DNA from 4 places in the Pseudoalteromonas sp. AOP31-A2-14 genome. Region 1 is predicted to be linked to each of the others. Evidence: predicted binding sites of a transcription regulator. Region 1 holds the regulator's gene; each other region holds the start of a gene.
What was found. The regulator ArgR, encoded in region 1, controls arginine synthesis, uptake and breakdown. The targets are predictions, from matches to a motif close to ANTGAATANNTATTCANT.
Positions count from the first base shown of each region.

Region 1 (3,110 bases):
CAATTAATGAACTGCAACGACCCTAATACAACTGAAGACAGTTACATGCAGGTTATTTATTCTAAAACTGCTAAGCTATTTGAAGCGGCAACCGGACTGGCTGCAATAATCACCGAGCAAGATAACGCAACTTTAGAAGCGCTTAATTTGTATGGCATGCATTTAGGTACCGCCTTTCAATTAGTGGATGATGTGCTTGATTACAATGCTGATGCTAAACAACTTGGTAAAAACATTGGCGATGATTTAGCTGAAGGTAAACCAACATTACCATTAATTTATGCAATGCAGCATGGCACGCCTGAGCAAGTACAGTTAATTCGTGATGCTATCGAGCACAGCAATGGTATGGATAATTTAAGCGCAATTTTAGATACCCTCGCACAAACCAAAGCACTTGATTTTACGATGGATAAAGCAAACCAAGAAGCCGACAAAGCGATTGCTAGTTTAACAGTATTAGAGGAATCACCTTATAAAGAGGCCTTAATTAGCTTAGCCAAAATAGCGGTTGACCGCAGCCACTAAATTTTTATTTAAGCCATAAAAAAGCCTGCAATTGCAGGCTTTTTTAGTATTTAACCTAAATTCAGGTTATATAGGCTATTACGCCATGAAATCAACACCTTCTTTGATGTCTTTTTTCAGGGTTTCTAGCATGTCATTTTTGGCTTTCTCTTCAAATGCGCTTAGCTCGCCGTAAGAAAGAATTTCTTCTACGCCGTTTTTACCTAAACGTACTGGGTGTGCAAAGTATTCTGCATCGCCGTTTTCAATAGCAACATATGCGTAATCTACTACATCTTCACCCTGCAGGCCTTTTACTAAAGACATACAAAAACGAGCTGCAGCAGCACCCATTGATAACGTTGCTGAACCACCGCCAGCTTTAGCATTTACTACTTCAGTACCCGCATTTTGGATACGTGGAGTAAGTGCAGCAACTTCTTCATCAGTGAAAGATATACCTTCAACTTGTGAAAGAAGCGGTAAAATAGTCGTGCCTGAGTGACCACCAATTACTGGGACTTTAACTGACGCAACATCAACGCCTTTAAGTTCAGCAATGAAGGCTTCAGAGCGGATCACGTCAAGGGTTGTAATACCAAAAACGCGCTTAGCGTCGTATGTACCCGCTTTTTTGAATACTTCAGCTACAATTGGCACTGTACCGTTTACTGGGTTAGTTATAATACCCACTAATGCTTTTGGACAGTTAGCAACGATGCCTTCTGCTAATGTTTTGATAATACCTGCATTCACGTTGAATAAATCAGCGCGATCCATACCCGGTTTACGTGGCATGCCTGCAGGGATAAGTACGACATCAGCCCCCTCTAACGCTTTACCTAGGTCATCGGCACCAAAACCCGCTACTTTTACGTCAGTTGGGATGTGAGAAAGATCAACCGCTACACCTGGAACAACTGGGGCTACGTCATATAATGATAATTCAGAACCTGCAGGTAACCCTGTTTTTAATAATAAAGACAATGCTTGGCCGATACCGCCAGCTGCGCCTAGAACAGCAACTTTCATAAAACTCTCCATAATTTAAGGTAGGAAAAACTTAGTGGCACTAAAGATAATGAAATTAACACCTAAAGACAAATTTATCCTGCTTATTTTGCATATAATTTCGACCATAGTTGTAAATAAAGTAGTTTACAGGTGAAATTCATCAGACAATTACTGCATAACTATGCAATATTGTGTAGAATTACCCCACCATTAATGAATAAGAATCTACGACATGCAACCCCAAGACAAGCAAGAAGCATTAGTTAAAGCCTTTAAAGCGTTATTAAAAGAAGAGAACTTTGGCTCACAAGGTGAAATAGTTGAGGCCTTAAAAGAGCAAGGCTTTGATAATATAAGCCAAAGTAAAGTCTCACGCATGTTAAGTAAATTTGGTGCTGTACGCACCCGTAACGCAAAACAAGAAATGGTTTACTGCTTACCTGCTGAAATGGGCGTACCGACTGCTAAAAGCCCTCTACGCCAATTAGTTATAGATATTATGCATAACGAAATGATGATTATCATTCGTACCAGCCCTGGGGCTGCACAGCTTATTGCTCGCTTGCTTGATTCATTAGGCAAGGCCGATGGCGTACTTGGTACCATTGCTGGCGATGACACTATTTTTATCGCGCCAGCGAAAATATCTGAAATAGATGTCACCCTTGAGCGTGTTCATATCTTATTTGATACGGTTTAAACTTACAGTTGCTTTAAAAAGTTTAACGATGGTGCAAAAAACGCAGATCCCATATCGGCTTGAGTAAAATCAAGCCAATGATCAGAACACTCCCCCAAGCGACTCTTAAGCACTTGCGTAAAAGCCTCCCCTGAAGCGGAACAACTAACCGTTAAAATCCCCTGTTCGTGTACATCACCAAAAGGCATACTTTGATTTAATAAAATCGGCAGCCCTTGTTCATCTTTAAGTTCTACCCTAACGGCATGACTACTTTTTATAGCAGGCACCACAAGTGTGTTATCTAAGCGTGTGCGCCCCATTATTTGTTCTTGTTCTGTCAGTGATAGGTGCTGCCATACACTTAAATCATGCACAAAACGTTGCACATGAATATAACTGCCCTGATCTTCAAAGTGACCTGGCTTATTAATTAATGCCGTGGTGCGTTTTTGTCTGCCATAAGGCATATCGCCACCATAAATAAAGCCATTAAAATCACGACCATCTAAAAAGCGAAAGTTACGAACTTGCTCCACCAGCTCAACATCTGGTGAAAATAGCTTTAAGATTTGCAGTGCAAATAAGTGATTTACATCTTCGCGATCTGAACGGATTTGAATAAATAAGTCGAAAGGCTCAGCCCCCATAAGATACTCACTATGAGTTATATTAGGGAAACTTTTTAATTCGTCTGGGATAAACTCAGGAAGCAAGTGCGGCCAATACTGAGCACCAATTGCGACAAAGCTTGTAAGCATAGACTCAGAGAATTGATCAGCAAATTCATCTTGTATTGCACTGACTCGTTTTAATTTTTTACGTAAAGACTCATCGTGACTATCTAGCACGTTAAAAAACAAATGCAAACCGTGTAAGTTTGCCTCAGCACAAATTCCAGATTGCGCTT
Region 1 is NZ_JBQSXI010000001.1:2,750,766-2,753,875, forward strand. It holds gene ispB (octaprenyl diphosphate synthase) at 1-528, shown strand, start outside; gene mdh (malate dehydrogenase) at 607-1,539, opposite strand; gene argR (transcriptional regulator ArgR) at 1,754-2,221, shown strand; gene ACT3S9_RS12695 (Dyp-type peroxidase) at 2,224-3,110, opposite strand, start outside.

Region 2 (3,110 bases), on a different contig from region 1:
TACCTATGGTATGCTGTTTGCCAACCTGTTTGTGATCACCTTTAAAGGCGGTTTTAAAGCTATCCCAGTTGTCCATACTGATAGAGCCATAGCTTACTTTAAGTTGCTTTAAACGTGCTCTTAGCTTCTTAGCTGTTTTTAAGTCACGTTTGCCCCAGACATAAGCGACAATCTCATTAGTAGCACGGTCATAAGCGTAGATGAGCCAGACTTTACGCTTCTTGCGATACACGTAAGTCCAGAACTCATCAACCTCTAAGCGTTCATAGTAGCGCTTCTTAGGCGCGATCTTATAAACAGATGAGCCTATGGTGCCCAATACTTTACCGATACTGACTGAGGCTATAATAGCTATGTCTCTAACACCGCAACCTCTCACCGTCATTAGCCGTATGATGTCTTCTATTTTAGAGTGACAGCCCTTATAAGTTAAGGCATGGTCACCAATGAATTGACGTTTGCAGTCCTTGCATTGGTAGTTCTGCTTGCCATAGCTTTTTATGCCGTTTTTCTTTAAACTGGGACTGTGACAGTCGGGGCAGCTGATATCTATTTGTGTCTTCATAACCTCAAATATATCATCTTGCTTTGGCTGTCACCCTCCTTTATTTCTTCAGCATACTTTCTGACACACCACCAAAATTTAAATAAAAAAGCAGCTAAATTTAGCTGCTTTTAATAATACTCCAGTATTACTTGTTCATTGCATTAATTAAAAAAGCTGAAATTTTAGCTCCCTCTCTAAGAGTTGTTTCGGAGCTTGATTGACCGACTAATGAGCTGTCAGTAAATGGGGCTATTTCCATCATATCAGCACCGGTAATTGGAAATTCATCCGCAAGTGCCACTAATATATCTAAAGCGTGTTGCGGTGTTAAGCCATTGCCTTCTGGCGTACCAGTGGCTGATGCAAATTCTTCATCAAGCGCGTCAATATCAAAACTGACATACAGCTCGTCCACATTATCAGCTTTAAGCTGAGCAATAGCCTCTGCGGCAATCGCCGATGCGCCGCGCTCAATAATTTCATGAGCCCAATGCTGCTTCACACCAAAGTTCGACTCCCAGTGTTCTTTTGGCTTTCCGCTTGAACGAATACCAAATTGAATAAGGTGATGCGGCGCAGGTAAATACTCTAAAATATGAGTACACCATGAGCCAAAGCATAAATCGATACCTAAACGTTCGACCAATAAATCGGTGTGGGCATCAAAGTGAATAATTGCCGTACGTTTACCTTGTTCGCGCTTTGCTTTTAAATATGACTTTGTCAGTGGGTAACTAATAGAGTGATCGCCACCCATGCCAAAAATACCTTTATCTGTAAAAGTAGCATAAAAGCTGTCACACACATCTTCTGTAATCGATAATGGACTTACGTAATAATCACTACTTGGATTGTCATACAAAGCCTTTTGACAGTTGCTAATAGTTGCTTGGTTTAAATATTTGTCATGGAGTAAATGTGGGATAACACGTACATCACCTAAATCGAACGATTTTGCTTGTGGCTGTTGATCGATCAGAGTTGAGCGTAAAAATAACGGCCCCCAGTTAGCGCCACGTAAAATACCCCCACCGCAATCGGAGCTAATACCTAACATGACAGCTTTATGTTCACTTTGGTTTAATGTGCCTAACGAATCACGCCATAAACTGTCAACGTTATCTTCTTGTCCATATAGTTTATTGCGCAGTGCAGCTTTACGTTCTTTTGCAGTATTAACCGTAAAAACACCATCCCCTGGTGGGCATAAACAATGCTCTACTTTAGATTTAAATGCTTGCCATTGCGTGCTCATACTTATTCCTTACCTGTTATTTTTGCGTAGTTATGCAAAAACCTCGTTAACTAAAATATTTCGTATAAACTTGCTATGTTATTTTTTTAAGACCCTTTTTAAGGTTTAATAAAGTAACTAAGTTTCAAATAAAAAAATAAAAATTATTTTATAACAATGAATTACGAAAAAATAAAAACGAGATAAAAACTTAACTTTATTACATATTAAATAGATATAGAGTCTACTGGTGTAAGTCAACCATCCCAAAAAGAAGGCATTGTAATGGCTTGCTTGAATATTCATAGATGGTGAATAAAGTTTAAATGGGTTACGGACATCCGTCCTGTACAGGAAATTTGATAATAGTAATGATGTTAAACTAACATAATTATATGATCTAAAAAGGCAACACTATGGAAAAGGTATTTCACTTAGGGCTTACCCGTGACGACTTACAAGCTGCAACACTTGCTATTGTGCCAGGCGACCCCGACAGAGCTGAGCGCATTTCTACTTTCCTTGAAAACCCTATATGCCTTGCCAAGACTCGCGAATTCCATGTTTATTTAGGCAAACTTAATGGTGCAAGCGTAGTGGTATGTTCAACCGGTATTGGTGGCCCGTCAACGTCTATTGCCGTGGAAGAGCTCGCCCAGCTTGGAGTCACTACATTTTTGCGCATTGGCACAACGGGCGCGATTCAACCACATATAAATGAAGGTGATATTTTAATTAGCCAAGCCTCCGTTCGTTTAGATGGTGCCAGCCAACATTTTGCGCCACTTAATTATCCAGCAGTTTCTGACTTTTTTGCTACCCAAGCAATGGTTAATGCATGTGATAACTTAAATATTGATTTTCATATAGGTATCACCGCATCTAGTGATACTTTTTACCCAGGCCAAGAGCGCTACGATACCTATTCAGGTTATGTGCCAAAAGCATTCCAGGGTAGCTGTGATGAATGGCAAAAACTAGGCGTGATGAACTATGAAATGGAATCAGCCACATTATTTACTATGTGTGCAGCACTGGGGTTAAAAGCGGCGTGCGTTGCAGGCGTACTGGTTAACCGTACTCGTCAAGAGATACCTAATGTAGACCACGGCGAAATAGAAAGAAAGTCAGTTGCCGTGGTACTTGAAGCTGCAAAAACGCTGTTAGCTTAGCGCTAAACAGTAATAAGTTAAAGCTGGTAATGAAGCATAACTTGCCAGCACAGCTTGGGTTACATCGTATTGATTTTGCTTATCGCGTGTTTCTAAAAGCTCGATACTTTTAACGACTTCAGAATTAAAAACCAGACCTGATAAATAAAATTGACTC
Region 2 is NZ_JBQSXI010000002.1:10,268-13,377, forward strand. It holds gene ACT3S9_RS15885 (IS1 family transposase) at 1-565, opposite strand, end outside; gene ACT3S9_RS15890 (arginase family protein) at 693-1,802, opposite strand; gene udp (uridine phosphorylase) at 2,198-2,953, shown strand; gene cdd (cytidine deaminase) at 2,945-3,110, opposite strand, start outside.
Region 2: a site for ArgR is predicted at 1,824-1,841, ahead of ACT3S9_RS15890 (arginase family protein). Genes of this name have one in related genera too.

Region 3 (3,110 bases), 240 kb from region 1:
GCCAAGCTCGCGGCACTAGTTACCCTGATCCTGCACACGCTGCAAGTGTGGCAGAGCATGCGGGGGCGGACGGTATCACTATTCATTTACGTGAAGACAGACGTCATATTCAAGATCGTGATGTGTATGTTATGGCTAAAACTATTCAAACTCGTATGAATCTTGAAATTGCGGTAACCGATGAGATGATTGATATTGCTCTTGAAATACAGCCTGAATATGTTTGCCTAGTGCCTGAAAAGCGAGAAGAGCTTACCACTGAAGGTGGTTTAGATGTGGCAGGAAATCTTGATAAAATAAAAGCAGCTACTACCAGGCTTAGCAATGAGGGCATTAAAGTGTCATTATTTATTGATGCAGATAAAGCCCAGTTAGATGCCGCAAAAGTGTGTAATGCCCCTTATGTTGAAATTCATACTGGCGCTTATGCGGATGCACAAAATGATGCTGACACACAAAAAGAGCTTGAACATATCCGCCAAGGTGTAGAGTATGCTGCTAGTATTGGCTTAGTCGTCAATGCAGGCCACGGACTGCATTATCACAATGTAAAACCGATTGCCGCAATGCCCGAAATATATGAACTAAATATTGGCCATGCAATTATTGCTCGCGCAGCCATTGATGGTTTAGACAAAGCCGTGCGCGATATGAAACGCCTTATGCTTGAAGCAAGACTTTAATTAAGTATAAGATAGGTTTAATTAATAACAAAAAAGCGACCCAATTGGGTCGCTTTTTTAATTTTAAACTAAATTGCTATTAGCAATTCGTTTCTTCAGCATTCATGCCTTCTTTAGCTTCTTCACAGGCGTCTTCAACACCATTTTGCACGTCTGTTACAGCTTCATCAATGCGCTCTCCGGCATCCTCAGCATGGTTATCTTCACAACCCATAATAAAAAAACTTGCGAATAATGCGATAACACCTGCTTTAATTGTTGATGATTTCATAATGTAATTCCTTGTCGAAGGTTAAAAAGATTAATAAGTTAATTAGTATCTAGGGTTTTTTTCCTCGTAAGGCACCAGAAACTAATGAAATAACTAATAGTACTAAAAATATAAAAAAGATTATTTTTGCTATTCCTGCAGCAGCACCAGCGATACCACCAAAACCTAACACTGCAGCGATTAACGCAATAACTAGAAACGTAATTGTCCAGCGTAACATTGTATTCTCCTTGGTTCATCTAAATCGTTCGTATCATTGATAAGCGAGTTACGTGCCACTTTTTAAGTTGTTGATTTTTATTGTTTTAATTTATTTTCCAAGCTGGGTATATTTGAGTGTTACGTAATTTTTACGACTTGTCATGTAACTTATTCATACCATTAATGTAAGTTATGGCGCAGAGAGTTTTATACGTAAATAAGCGTATAATATCTATTTTATTCTTGGTAAGACCAATTTCATGTTAAGTTAACTTTCTTTATAGTGCCATTATTTTAAAGCGCTAAATCTCACATGTTTTTTCGCTTTTATAATTATTATCTATATCGAGTGCTTTTATCGTTTAAGTCCTATCGGTTTTCATTGTTATCAACAGTATTAAGTTAAATATTGATATGTTACTTTAGTAGTAATTGGTTATACCATTTGACAAAGTGCTAGACAATAAATAGAGCTTTGTTATGATTAGTGCATAAATATTAAGTATAATCGGATTTTTATTTAATTGTTCGGTTGAGTTATCAAGGGGAGCAAGATGGATGTAGGTGCTTTACTTACTACCGCGGCAAGTTTAATGCTGACAGGCATGGTGGGAGTATTTCTTTTTCTTTCGTTTTTAATTTGGGCTATTTCACTTATGTCCAAAATAGCTGCGCGGTTTGAAAATCCCGTTGCGCCGCTTGCTCGAAAGGCGTCAATTCAAGCAAAGGGTGTTCCTAGTGAACATGTTGCTGCGATCAGTGCGGCCATTGCTCAATACAATAACAAACAATAATTCTAAGAGGTAATTCATGGCTAAATTAAAACTGACAGAGCTTGTACTACGTGACGCACACCAATCATTGCTGGCTACACGTATGCGCCTTGATGACATGTTACCAATTGCGAGTAAACTGGATGACGCAGGTTATTGGTCAATAGAATCATGGGGCGGAGCTACTTTTGATTCATGTATTCGTTATTTAGGTGAAGATCCTTGGCAGCGCATTCGTTCTTTAAAAGCCGCAATGCCAAATACCAAGCAGCAAATGTTGTTGCGTGGTCAAAACTTATTAGGCTATCGTCATTATGCTGATGATGTAGTAGAAAAGTTTGTTGAGCGCGCCCATAAAAATGGCGTTGACGTATTTCGTATTTTTGATGCGATGAACGATGTACGCAACCTTGAAACCGCCATTAAAGCGGCTGTTAAAGTTGGCGCGCATGCACAAGGAACCATTTCATACACTGTAAGTCCAGTACATACGTTAGACATGTGGTTAAAGCTTGCAAAAGAGCTTGAAGAGCTAGGCTGTCATTCTATTTGTATTAAGGATATGGCGGGGTTATTAAAACCTTATGATTGTGAGCAGTTAATTAAAGGCTTAAAAGAAACCGTATCGATTCCAATTGCAATGCAGTGCCATGCAACAACAGGGCTAAGTACTGCTACTTATCAAAAAGCGATAGATGCAGGAATTGACATGCTTGATACTGCAATTTCGTCAATGAGTATGACTTATGGCCACAGTGCTACTGAAACCATTGTATCGATAGTTGAAGGCACTGAGCGCGATACGGAACTTGACTTAAATCAGCTTGAAGAAATTGCAGCGTATTTTCGTGATGTTCGTAAAAAGTACGCCGCTTTTGAAGGTAGTTTAAAGGGCGTTGATGGTCGTATTCTACTCGCACAAGTGCCTGGTGGCATGTTAACTAACATGGAAAGCCAGCTTAAAGAGCAAGGTGCTGGCGATAAGCTTGACCAAGTATTGCTTGAGATCCCACGTGTTCGTGAAGATCTAGGCTTTTTACCATTGGTTACACCGACCTCGCAAATAGTGGGTACGCAAGCAGTATTAAATGTATTAACTGGTGAGCGTTATAAAACGATTACTAAAGAAACTGCCGGTGTATTAAAAGGCGAATATGGTGCAACCCCTGCGCCAATGAATAA
Region 3 is NZ_JBQSXI010000001.1:2,508,733-2,511,842, reverse strand. It holds gene pdxJ (pyridoxine 5'-phosphate synthase) at 1-683, shown strand, start outside; gene ACT3S9_RS11610 (hypothetical protein) at 763-954, opposite strand; gene ACT3S9_RS11605 (DUF1328 domain-containing protein) at 1,004-1,174, opposite strand; gene ACT3S9_RS11600 (OadG family protein) at 1,710-1,949, shown strand; gene oadA (sodium-extruding oxaloacetate decarboxylase subunit alpha) at 1,966-3,110, shown strand, end outside.
Region 3: a site for ArgR is predicted at 1,642-1,659, ahead of ACT3S9_RS11600 (OadG family protein). Genes of this name have one in related genera too.

Region 4 (3,110 bases), 1.6 Mb from region 1:
GCTGCGTTAGATGTATTTACGATGTCTAAAGAACCATCAGCAAGTTTCACTAACCAAGTCCAGCTTGAACCAAAGTTGTTAACTGCTTTATCATTTAATGCATCTTTTAGCGCGTCAAATGAGCCCCATTTCGCGTTGATTGCATCTGCGATTGCGCCTGTAGGTGCACCGCCGCCATTTGGAGATAAGCTGTTCCAGTAGAAAGTGTGGTTCCAGATTTGTGCTGCGTTATTAAATACGCCACCATTTGAAGAGCATACGATTTCTTCAAGCGATTTGCCTTCAAATTCAGTACCTGGGATCAAACCGTTAAGTTTAGTCACATAAGTGTTGTGATGCTTACCGTGGTGAAACTCTAGCGTTTCTTTTGAAATATGTGGTTCAAGTGCATCAATTGCATACGGTAGTGACGGTAGTTCAAATGCCATTTTTTTATCTCCATCTTCTTGGTTGATAGTCCAGTCGGTTATAGGTAATAGCTATGCTAACAAAGTGCTTACCTATACCAAGTGGGATTATAGTGTTACTATAATAGTTGAGTATTTTACTCAAGTTTTAGCAAACAGCAATGCTCTTGTTAAAGACTATTTAAGATTGTGGCGTTAATCGCCCATTTAATATATATCTGAGGCCACAGTGAAACTTTTTCAAGGCCTAATGTGTTCGCTATCGTCATTTTGAGGTTGTAAATGGAAACCATTGATAAAATTAAACAGCAAATTGCTGAAAACCCGATCATCTTATTCATGAAAGGATCACCAAAACTGCCTAATTGTGGTTTTTCTTCGCAAGCATCACAAGCGCTTATGTCATGTGGCGAACCGTTTGCGTATGTTGACATATTGCTAAACCCAGACATTCGCGCAGAGCTACCAGCTCACGCTAACTGGCCTACCTTTCCACAGCTATGGGTCGAAGGCGAATTAGTTGGTGGTTGTGATATTATCATTGAAATGTTTCAACGTGGTGAACTACAACCACTGATCACTGAAACAGCTAAAAAACATAAAGAAGCTGACGCAGAATAATTTAGTTGGCTCAATTAAATTCAAAAGGTCGCGAGCATGCGGCCTTTTTGTAGTTAGTTCAAATTCTTGATATTATTTTAATAGATCTAAAAACTCTTCATACCTTCTAGTTGCTTTTTTATTTCCCACGCTATATTCAAATTTAACGATGTTTCAATTTATAACTAAAATACTATCTGCACCCGGGCAAAATATACTCACACCATAATAAGAATACCTTTATGTAAATTATTACCTCTTTAAAGAAAAGTTTTGCTTGTTTATAAAGGGTAATGGTTATGCAATAAATGCATCACTATAAGCATTTTTTGTATTGGTTATTCACTCTTGTATGACCAGCTTTGTTAGTGCCCATTAGGGTATTAATAGTACGTAGTTAAAATGATTAAAAAAAACCAAATTGAACAACTATATATGGAGTGAATAAATATTCACAAAAACACAGGGTTTACGTTAACGTAAACTGCATGGTTTTTGAGTGCTTATTTTACAAATTGTTAAATATGACACCAGTGTCATGAAAAGATAGCGCGATAATAAGCGTTAAATGTTAAAAAATAACGATAAAGAAAAGCATTGTATTGAAGTGAGAAATATTCAACAATGTGAATATGTATTCAAAATTATGTTGACTCAACTGCCAATTGGCGATATTTTTGTCCGTCTGCTAGCAAACCGTCAAGAACGTCATTACTGCTAGTTGTTGTAGCAAGGGGAGGGGTCTATGTTATACGACTCAAAATTAGAAAAAGATAATTGTGGCTTTGGTTTAATTGCCCAAGTCAATGGCCAAGCGAGTCACCGCTTGGTGCGTACTGCAATCACGGGGCTTGATCGAATGGAGCATCGTGGTGGTATTTCTGCCGATGGCAAAACTGGCGACGGCTGCGGCCTATTGATGCAAAAGCCAGATAGCTTCTTTCGTGCAATTGCCAATGAAAAAAACTGGCATTTAGGCAAGAACTATGCTGTTGGCATGATATTTTTAAATGCTGATCCAGTACTTGCTCAAACAGCTAAAGATGTACTAAGTGAAGAATTAGAAAAAGAAACACTTAATATTCAAGGTTGGCGTGTGGTGCCGACGGATGAAGACTGTTTAGGTCCTATTGCAAAAAAGCAATTACCTAAGTTTGAACAAATTTTTGTGAGTGCGCCAGAGGGTTGGCGTCCAAAAGATCTTGAACGTCGATTATATGTGGCACGTCGCCGTGCTGAAAAACGGCTTATAGATGATGAACATTTTTATATTGCCAGTTTGTCAGGTTTGGTAACTGTTTATAAAGGCTTAATGATGCCTGTAGACTTACCTAATTTTTATCTCGACTTGGCTGATATTCGCATGGCCAGTGCGATTTGTGTATTTCACCAACGCTTTTCAACGAATACGCAACCACGTTGGCCACTTGCACAACCGTTCCGCTATTTAGCGCATAACGGTGAAATAAATACTATTCAAGGTAATCGTCAGTGGGCACGTGCTCGCTCGTATAAGTTTTCTTCTCCACTGATCCCTGACTTACAAAGCGCAGCACCTTTTGTAAATGAAACGGGTTCAGACTCGTCAAGTTTAGATAATATGCTAGAGCTGTTTTTAGCTGGCGGCATGGATTTATTCCGTGCAATGCGCATGCTTGTACCGCCTGCATGGCAAAAAAACCGTGCGATGGATGACGATTTACGCGCTTTTTATGACTTTAACTCAATGCATATGGAACCATGGGATGGCCCTGCGGGCATTGTAATGTCAGATGGTCGCTTTGCAGCTTGTAACCTTGACCGTAATGGTTTACGTCCAGCGCGTTATGTAATAACTCAAGATGGCTTTATGACGCTTGCCTCTGAAGTTGGAATTTGGGATTACACTGCAGATGAAGTGGTTGAAAAAGGCCGTGTTGGCCCTGGTGAGTTATTGGTTATAGATACCCATCAAGGTAAAATTTGGCATTCAGGCGAAATTGACCAAGATTTAAAATCACGCCATCCTTATAAATCATGGCTTGAAAAAAATGTTAAGCGCTTAACTCCGTTTGAGCAGTTATCAGAAAAAGACGCAGGTAATCGCTCATTTGACGATGCGAC
Region 4 is NZ_JBQSXI010000001.1:1,185,778-1,188,887, forward strand. It holds gene ACT3S9_RS05580 (superoxide dismutase) at 1-428, opposite strand, end outside; gene ACT3S9_RS05585 (Grx4 family monothiol glutaredoxin) at 690-1,028, shown strand; gene gltB (glutamate synthase large subunit) at 1,753-3,110, shown strand, end outside.
Region 4: a site for ArgR is predicted at 1,633-1,650, ahead of gltB (glutamate synthase large subunit). Genes of this name have one in related genera too.